Linked DNA regions of Metabacillus sp. KUDC1714. The protein of the gene in region 2 interacts with the protein of the main gene of each other region in a pairwise test. Links are inferred from orthologs where the notes say so. Each region holds a gene or a part of one and is shown on either strand. Other genes may lie near its edges.

The links.
Region 1: the proteins of HUW50_RS08065 (region 2) and HUW50_RS18365 interact in binary tests that used the Bacillus subtilis proteins (3 or more experiments, as listed by UniProt). The link is inferred for Metabacillus sp. KUDC1714 from one-to-one orthologs.

Annotation. Positions count from the first base shown.
Region 1 is NZ_CP055263.1:4,000,833-4,005,538, reverse strand. What follows is about bases 427-3,421. They hold HUW50_RS18365 (PAS domain S-box protein), read right to left. Parts: upstream 2,828-3,421; coding sequence 1,025-2,827; downstream 427-1,024. Other genes in these bases: HUW50_RS18370 (aminotransferase A), read left to right, coding at 427-834. In the rest of the region: more of HUW50_RS18370, read left to right, coding at 1-426; HUW50_RS18360 (long-chain-fatty-acid--CoA ligase), read right to left, coding at 3,584-4,706. UniProt on the Bacillus subtilis protein: Phosphorylates the sporulation-regulatory proteins spo0A and spo0F. It also autophosphorylates in the presence of ATP.
Region 2 is NZ_CP055263.1:1,675,171-1,680,375, forward strand. The notes cover bases 1,464-4,324. They hold HUW50_RS08065 (response regulator), read right to left. Parts: upstream 3,151-4,324; coding sequence 2,776-3,150; downstream 1,464-2,775. Other genes in these bases: HUW50_RS08060 (class II fructose-bisphosphate aldolase), read right to left, coding at 1,742-2,599; HUW50_RS08070 (DUF2529 family protein), read left to right, coding at 3,652-4,194. Also shown: HUW50_RS08055 (UDP-N-acetylglucosamine 1-carboxyvinyltransferase), read right to left, coding at 1-1,066; HUW50_RS08075 (CTP synthase), read right to left, coding at 4,441-5,205. UniProt on the Bacillus subtilis protein: Key element in the phosphorelay regulating sporulation initiation. Phosphorylation of spo0B during sporulation initiation.

The sequences.
Region 1 (4,706 bases), 2.3 Mb from region 2 along the record:
TTTCGTACATTATTAGAAGAAGGCAGTGAAGTAATATTACCTAGCCCAGTTTATCCTGGTTATGAACCGCTGATTAAGCTTGCTGGAGGGACACCTGTTTATGTGGACACAACAACTAATCAGTTTAAGCTAACGGCTGAGTTACTTGCACCATATATAACTGAAAAAACAAGATGTATCGTGCTCCCATATCCATCAAATCCTACAGGAGTCACGTTGGAGGAGGATGAGTTACAAGAAGTTGCTGAATTAGTCAGAGATAAGAACATATTTATCTTATCAGACGAAATTTATAGTGAGCTTGTATATGGAAAGCACCATCATTCGATTGCTCGCTATTTACGAGAACAAACAATAGTGATAAATGGACTTTCTAAATCACATAGTATGACTGGATGGCGTATAGGTTTATTATTTGCCCCTGAAGCTGTTGCCAAGCACATATTAAAGGTCCATCAATATAATGTGTCATGTGCAACCTCTATCTCACAAAAAGCCGCATATGAGGCACTTACTACAGGTATTGATGATGCAACAGTTATGAAGGATGCATATCAAGAACGATTAGAATATGTATATACCCGTTTGGTTAAGATGGGTTTTGAAGTTGTTAAACCAGATGGAGCTTTTTATTTGTTTCCTTCTATAAAGAAATTCAATCAATCTTCCTTCGATTTTGCACTATCACTAGTTAAGAATGCTGGAGTAGCACTAGTTCCTGGTAGTGCGTTTTCTGAATATGGAGAAGGCTATGTTCGGCTTTCTTATGCATATGCTATGGAACAACTAATTGAAGCTATGGACCGGATTGAAAATTATGTGAAAAGTTTATAAGATTTTACTAAAACAGCGGCGAAGAAGCCGTTGTTTTAGTATGAAGGAAAGGGTTTGAGCCCGCTTAAACTATTTATTTTGCCCATATTAGTTTAGTTGGGAATGAAACACTCAAACTCCTCCTTCATTTTGATACCAAAATGAAAAATATTATACCGCTTTAAACAAAGACTAAATTCACCATTCAAGTTCATCCACATGGAATTTCAACCGTAAACGTACTACCTTCCCCTAGTTTACTTTCGACAAAAATGGTCCCATTATGATCCTCAATGATTTTGTATGTGATCATTAACCCTAAACCATTTCCTTTTTCTTTTGTTGTCAAAAAAGGCTCACCTATACGTTCAATTAGTTCAGAAGGTATTCCTTCTCCTTCATCTTTGACAATAATGCTGACATTTTTGTCATATCGTTTTGTGTGAACTGTAACCTTTCCACCCTTAGGCATCGCATCAATGGCATTTTTAAATAAATTGATAAATACTTGCTTAAGTTGATTTTGATCACAATTTATCATTATATTTGAATTATCATGTTTTTGTTCAATTGAAACACTATTCAAATTAGCCTGTGTTTCCAAAAGCATCGAAACATCCTGCAGTAATGTTACTAGATTAGCTTGCTTAAATTTCGTTTCCTGTGGCTTTGCAAGCATAAGCAGCTCACTCAAAATCATCTCAATTCGATTTAATTCTGAAAATATAATATGAAAATATTGATTATGATTTTTCAACTCAGGATGCATAATTTGTAAAAATCCTTTAATTGCAGTTAAAGGATTCCTGATTTCGTGAGCAATTCCAGCTGCTAGCTGCCCAGCAATGGAAAGTTTCTCAGAGCGAAGCATTAATTCTTCAGTTTTTTTACGATCTGAAATATCTCGTAAAATGACTTGAACAGCTTGTTCACCGAAATAGGTTGTTGGAATACACACCATTTCTGTATAAATTGTTTTATCCTCAAGAATTGTCCAAGATTGATTTGTTACATTAACCTCTGATTTTCCCGTTAAAATACTTTCTAATGATTCCTTCATTTGCTTATGATCATTTGGATGTAAATGTTCAAAAATATTTTTCCCAAGCATTTCTGGATAATCTCCAGCTTCGAAGAGCTTTACACCTGATTCATTCACAAACACCCATTTATCTTGATGAATTACCGCAATTGTATCGATCGAATTGTCGATTAATCGTTGGTATCGTTCCCTACTTTTCTGGAGGATTTTTTGAAAGTTTCTCCTTGAAGAAATATCAGTTAATACGATTAATTCTGCTTTTTGATTTTTGAAGGTTGTTAGATTAGCTGTTACTTCTACACTAATTTCCGTACCATCAAGTCTTCTCCACATTTGTTCAATAATGCCTATTTTTTCGCCATTATGTAACCTTTGAATTCGATTTTTAACAATATCATGGTAACTTTTATCAATAAAGTCAGCTGTATGCTTACCAATTAGTTGATCCTTAGAACTTGCACCAAGTAGATCCTTAAACGCCTTATTTACATAGCAAATTTCACCAAAAATAGACAAATACAATGGACTAGGTAAATCCTCTAGTAAAAGATCACCATCCACATTACCAATTGTATGATCACTATTACTTTCAATACGATCATTTGAATGAGTAATAACCAAATTAGTTTTCAATGCTCTCATTTTAAGAACAATTTCTTGCCCATGCTTAGAGACATTACTTCGAATAAAATCCACAGTTGCCTCAAACCATATATACCTTCCGTCTTCATGTAAAAAGCGAAATGTACAGGAGTTCAAATGATGCTCATTAAAAAAATAACTCTCAATTAAAAACAAATCTTCATTATGTATAAAATCTTTCATATATTTTCCGACTAAATCATCATTTGGATAACCCATTTGTTCAATCGAATTTGAAGAAATATATTGGAAGCGTCCGTTTGATGAAACTACAGCATATACTTCTACATCCTGTATTACTGTATCTACATTTGTTGCTTTACGATCCATAGCTTCCCCTCCTTTTCATTACCTCTTCACTAGGGAATAAGTATAAATAAAGAAAATATTAACTGTGAAACGAGATGGCTGACGCCTTACGCCACCATTGATAGAAGATCGAAACATTGTTGCACTTACGTAGTACCTACCCTTTAAAATTAGCGAGTTGACTAAACAAATGGATTAAAGCTTGTACCAGACTAGCTTAGCCTTAGCCCTTACCAAAAATGTAAAACATTGCGTTACTATATTATTATTCAATTTCAATTATTAAAAATCCTTTTTTAGGATATTCTTGACTAAAATTTTACATTCCTTGAGATGAAAGCGTTAGTTTATAAGATTATCTAATATATAGATTTAATAGGATAACTTAAATTTATAAGTCTTAACGTTAATATTAAGTGTACGTTGTTATAAACTTTTGTCAATATAGAAACCTTTATCCCTTTATAATTAACGACCATTCTACCAATTGAATGTTCATCATTTAACGCGAAAAACCCTTTATACCTCCTACTATATATCTACTAGTCAAGAGTTCAATGATTTTCACTTTGGATCACCAAATTAATTCTATTTCGTTTTACTATCTTATAATAGTCAACAGAGACATTAATTTCACTATCAATCCGTATGTAAAAATAATGCCAAACCTCTAAAAAGGTCTGACATTCTAAATTGTGTTACTTACCTATTCCATCTTGCATCAATCAACTAGTCTTCGAGGTTGGCCGTATCTTTAGAGCCATATAAATATATTAGCTAATGCTTTTTAACCGTTTCATCTCTTAACGCTCTACGCAAAATCTTACCAACATTTGTTTTCGGAAGTGCTTCTTTAAAATCAATGTATTTCGGAACCTTAAAGGCCGCTAAATGCTGGCGACAGTAAAGAATAATTTCATCACTTGTTGCTGTTTTTCCTGCTTTTAATACGATAAATGCCTTGACTGTCTCACCACGATATTGATCTGGCACCCCAATAACAACTGCTTCCTGTACGCTCGGATGCTCATAAAGAACTTCTTCAATATCTCGAGGATAAATATTATAACCACTGGCAATAATCAGATCTTTTTTTCGGTCTACAATCGATAAGTAGCCATCTTTATCCATTCTTGCGATATCACCTGTAAATAACCAACCATTACGGAGAGTGACAGCAGTTTCCTCGGGCATATTCCAATAGCCTTTCATCACTTGTGGTCCTTTAATGATTAGTTCACCTAGCTTACCTATAGGAACTTCTTGTGTTCCTGTTCCAACATCAACGATTTTATAGGCAGTACTTGGCATCCCCAAGCCAACAGTACCTGGTTTTCGTATTTCGAATGCAGGGTTGCAGTGTGTTGTCGGTGATGCTTCTGAAAGACCATAACCTTCCAAGATTTTCGCTCCAGTTTTCCGCTCAAATTCATTTAAAAGCTCAACTGGCATTGGTGCACTTCCACTATTACAAATTCGAATTGAATCAATACCATAATCTTCCGCATTAGGGTGATTTGTAATTGCTACATACATTGTTGGTACACCCGGAAAGAGTGATGGCTGCTCACGTTTGATAGTTTGAAGCACTTCTTCCAAATCAAACCTCGGTAGCATAATCATAGAATTACCACAGAGAATTGAGAGATTCATACAGCTAGACATTCCAAAAACATGGAATAAGGGAATGACAGTTAAACACTTTTCCTTCCCTAATACGATTTCATCTTTAAAAAATTCATATGATTGAACAGCATTTGCTACAATATTTTTATGTGAAAGCATTGCCCCCTTTGATCTACCAGTTGTTCCGCCTGTATACTGGAGAACAGCAATATCATGCTCTGGTTCACATTCAACTGGAAACACTTGACCAGTTTGTTTTGCTAAAAATCTATCA
Region 2 (5,205 bases):
CAGAGACAATTGCAGAACGGCCTTCAACTTTTATTATAGCGCCCATTCTTCTTAGCTCATCTATATGTTTAAATCTAGCAGAGTAAATTGTATCAGTTACAACACTCGTTCCTGTAGCTCTTGTTAAGAATGAAGTGAACGGCTGTTGAAGATCAGTTGGAAATCCTGGGTAAACGAGGGTTTTAATATCAACAGCCTTTAGTTCCTTTTGACCGCCGATAATTAATATTTGATCATTGCTCGTTTCAATATGAAGACCCATTTCTCTTAGCTTTGCAATTAGTGATTCTAAATGAAGTGGGATGACATTATCGATCATCACTTCTCTTCCCATTGCTGCTCCGATAATCATGTAAGTTCCAGCTTCAATCCGGTCAGGAATAATTGAATGACGGCAGCCATGCAGTCTCTCAACTCCATCGATTCGAATGACGTCTGTTCCTGCCCCTTTAATTTTTGCCCCCATGCTCGTAAGCAATGTTGCTACATCAATAATTTCTGGTTCCTTTGCAGCGTTTTCAATAATCGTTCTACCTTTTGCTAAAACAGCAGCAAGCATAATGTTAATTGTTGCTCCTACACTTACAACATCTAAATAAATTCGCGCACCACGCAGTTCATCTGCACGCAAATAGATTGCACCTTGTTCATTCGTTATTTGCGCACCTAATGCTTCAAAACCTTTAATATGCTGATCAATTGGTCGCGGTCCTAGATGACAGCCACCAGGAAGGCCAATAACTGCCTTTTTAAAACGGCCAAGCATTGCTCCCATTAAATAATAGGATGCACGTAGCTTCTTAACTTTTCCATTCGGCAAAGGCATTGAAATCATCGATGACGGGTCAACAATCATTTCATTATTTTTCAATAGCACCTTTCCACCGATTTCCTCCAATAAATCTCCAAGTATATTTACATCAGAAATGTTTGGTAATCCTTCGATTGTGACTGGTGATTCAGCTAATATGGTTGCAGGAATTAAAGCTACTGCACTATTTTTTGCCCCGCTTATATTTACTGTACCTTTCAGTAAATCTCCACCGGCAACTTTTAACTTTTCCATAATAGTCTCCCTTCTTCAGAAGTTGACTTTCCGGAAAGAACATGGAGGGTGAGCTTTGCGCAATTTTCGCACACATATGTATTCACTTTACACGAAACACGCTTAAACATTCATTAGCCATCATGTTTTCCGAATAATACATCTCTTGTCAACAAATATTTCGGATTTTATTGCTTCGAAAAGCTTGAGGTGTCGCCAAGCTCTAAATGGCGAAAGCCTTTTTCTTTACGATCATCCATTTTGATACAAATTCTGGTGATAGTAAAAAAATACTACCTGTTTATCTCTTTTATTTCCTTTTATGCCTTAGTAAATACATCACAATACTAGATAAGTGAAACTTCCTTTAATGTTGGTTTCTATGATTGCTTTCACCTAGAGTTTAATGATTGACTATTTATAAATAATCTCTCTTATTATTAAACCATCTATTAAGCAGGACAACAATGTTTAAGTTTAAGAATTCTTCTTGGAATTGGGATGGGTGATGATCACACTAAAGGAGGAGGTATTAACAAAACGGACAAGGCTTATTCTTGTCCGTTACTCTATGAGTCTATTATCTCTAGTCAGCTAGGTTAAGGTTAGAGAAGGTCTTCACACCGCTTGTTAGCGCTTTCTTATTATTCAGAATATAACCGCCTCTTATAAAAGGCGGTTATATTTAAAGCTGTATTATGCTTGGTTTGAAGAACCAAATTCGCGCATTTTGCCGATTACTGTTGCTTTAATAGCGTCACGAGCTGGTCCTAAATATTTACGTGGATCATATTCTTCAGGTTTTGCAGCTAACGTTTCACGAACCGCTTTTGCAGAAGCAATTTGATTTTCAGTGTTAACGTTGATTTTCGCTGTACCGAAAGAGATAGCTTTTTGGATATCGTGTGTTGGAATACCAGTACCACCGTGAAGTACTAATGGCATATCCGTTAGGTTAGCGATTTCTTCCATCTCTTTGTAGCCTAAGTTTGGTTCACCTTTGTACGGTCCATGAACAGAACCAAGTGCTGGTGCTAAGCAGTCAATACCAGTACGTTGTACAAGTTCATTACATTCTTGTGGATTTGCGTAAATTACGCCTTCTGCTATAACGTCATCTTCTTGTCCACCAACAGTTCCTAACTCAGCTTCAACAGAAACACCTTTTGAATGAGCATATTCAACAACTTGTTTCGTTGTTTCAACATTTTCTTCAAATGGGTGATGTGAAGCATCGATCATAACAGATGTAAATCCAGCATCAATTGCTTCTTTACACTTATCATAGCTTGAACCATGGTCAAGGTGAATCGCTACTGGTACAGTAACTTTGTAATCCTCAAGTAGACCTTCAACCATTTTTACAACAGTTTTAAATCCACCCATGTAGCGTGCTGCACCTTCAGAAACACCAAGAATAACTGGTGACTTCTCTTCTTGAGCTGCTTGTAGGATCGCTTGAGTGAACTCAAGATTATTTAAGTTAAATTGACCTACTGCATATCCTTTGTCTTTTGCTGTTTTCAGCATTTCTGTCATTGAAACTAAAGGCATGTCGAAAAATCCTCCTAATGAACCTTATTTTCTGATACAGAAAAGTATATCATACCTAGCTTGACCAGAATATTCACTAATATGTAGAGTCTGCATGATACTTTTCACATCTAATAGCATACCAATTTCTTCGAAAATCAGCAACAATTCGACAGATATTTGGGTAATATAATGTTTTAGTTCGTTTTTAATGGTAAATATTTCTTTACTGCATCACGAATTTCATCGATATCAAAAGGTTTAGCAAAATGTGTCAATGCACCTAAATCCTTCGCTTCTTGAATCATATCTAATTCCCCATAAGCCGTCATAATGATAACACGAATATCTTGGTCGACAACTTTCATTCGTTTTAAAATTTCAATCCCATCCATACCCGGGATTTTCATATCTAATAATACTAAGTCTGGGGAATGCTTTTCGACGATTTCTAAGGCTTGAAAACCGTTTGCTGCCTGAAATGTTTGATACCCCTCTTTTTGAAAAACCTCATTCAATAAAATTCGAATCCCATATTGATCGTCAACAATTAATATTTTTTCCTTCAACATATCATTACACCTCTTAGTTTATTTTTCCATACTTAACCCCAATGGCATTATGCCATCTTAAAAACGAAATAAATTTTGTGTTTTGCTTTAAGCACTAGACGGTACAAGCTAGCTCTGTACAAAGTTTATCAGCACTTTCTGTTCGTTACTTAATCTAGCTTGCTTCCTACTAACCCAGTTTAAGCAATCGGTACTAAAGACCGTAGCTTTTTAACCAATTAACTAGGGTTTTTCATTAACATTCGTCCACATTGTTGATTAAATTATCTATATCATAACTTAAGTAATTCTTTTCTTACTTATTATTTCCTGCAAAATAACTCGAATCATTTGTCGACAATTTCTGCTTATCATTGTCATATTTTGCTGGATCTAATGACATTTAAGTAATATCTAATCTTCCCCTACAGTCTCACGGAAAACTGGTTCTCTTTTAGATTTTACTACTTTTCGTTATAATACCTTATACATGTGAAATGTGAAAGGAGATCTTTGCTACTTATGATGAAAATTTTCACGACACAATTAACTGGTCACTTTAATCGAATACTAGACCAAGAAGAAATAAATATAGAAGATAGTGCAAGACTTCTTGCACAAGCTTTAATCGGAGAAGGAACCCTATATATTTATGGGGTTAACGAGCTTCATGGTATTGTCTTGGAGGCTTTAATGAGTAGTGAGCCCTTTAATCGTGCTGAGGCACTTCTTGATCAAAATGGACAAGTAAAAAAGCTTTCTTCAGAAGATCGAGTGCTTCTTTTTACGTATCGATCAACAGATGAAGAAGCAATCTCTATTGCCAAAACTCTTTCAAACCAGGGAGTGCAAACAGTTGGTGTTTCTGCTTTAGTTAAAAATGCTGCTCCAGGGTTGGAATCTATTACAGACCTTCATGTAGATGCTAAGCTACGTCAGCCACTAATTCCTGGTGATGACGGGGAAAGATACGGATTCCCTGCGTTAATGACATCGTTATATGTATATTATGCGATCACCTTCACTATTAAAGAGATGTTAAATGAATATGAGGATGAATATTAAGCAATTGGCAAGAGCTAGTTGCTTTTTTTATATCTTTATTGCAAAAAGTAAGTTTTTTTTGCAACTTTCATGAGGAATCTTGCAATTTTGAAGGGGAATCTTGCAACTTTTAATCAAAATCTTGCAACTTCAGAAAACAATCTTGCAAATTAACATTACACAAAAAAGCTAACTTATCCTTTTAAGATAAGTTAGCTCAATTCCTATACTAAAAAAGCTATTTAACTATTTTTTACCAGTGTATTGTTAATTTTTCCCTGATTCAGATAATGACGCACGAACAAAATCACGGAATAATGGTTGTGGTTTAGTTGGTCTAGATGTGAATTCCGGGTGGAATTGTGATGCCACAAACCATGGATGATCTTTAATTTCAATAATTTCAACAAGGCGTCCATCAGGAGTTGTCCCAGAGAAAACAAAGCCTGCTTCTTCCATTGCTTGACGGTATTCATTGTTAAATTCATAACGATGACGATGACGCTCATACACAACTTCATCTTTGTATGCTTCATAAGCACGTGAGTTCTCGATCAACTTACTTGGAGATAATCCTAGGCGCAATGTTCCACCTAAATCTTCAATGTCCTTTTGCTCCGGAAGTAAGTCAATAACAGGGTATTGCGTGTTAGGATCAATTTCAGATGAATTGGCACCTTTTAAGCCTACAACATTACGTGCAAATTCAATTGATGCAACCTGCATACCAAGACAAATTCCTAAGAATGGAACCTTGTTCACACGTGCATATGTTGTAGCAAGGATTTTTCCTTCTACCCCACGGTCACCAAATCCGCCAGGAACTAAAATTCCATCGACATCTTCAAGTTCTTCCTTCACATTGTCTTCATTCAATGTTTCTGCATTAATCCATTTGATCTCAATGTCTGAATCATATTCATAACCCGCATGACGAAGTGCCTCTACAACAGAGATATAAGCGTCTTGTAATTCAACATATTTTCCAACTAGACCAATCTTTGTTGTTTTAGAAAGATTTGTCACACGTTT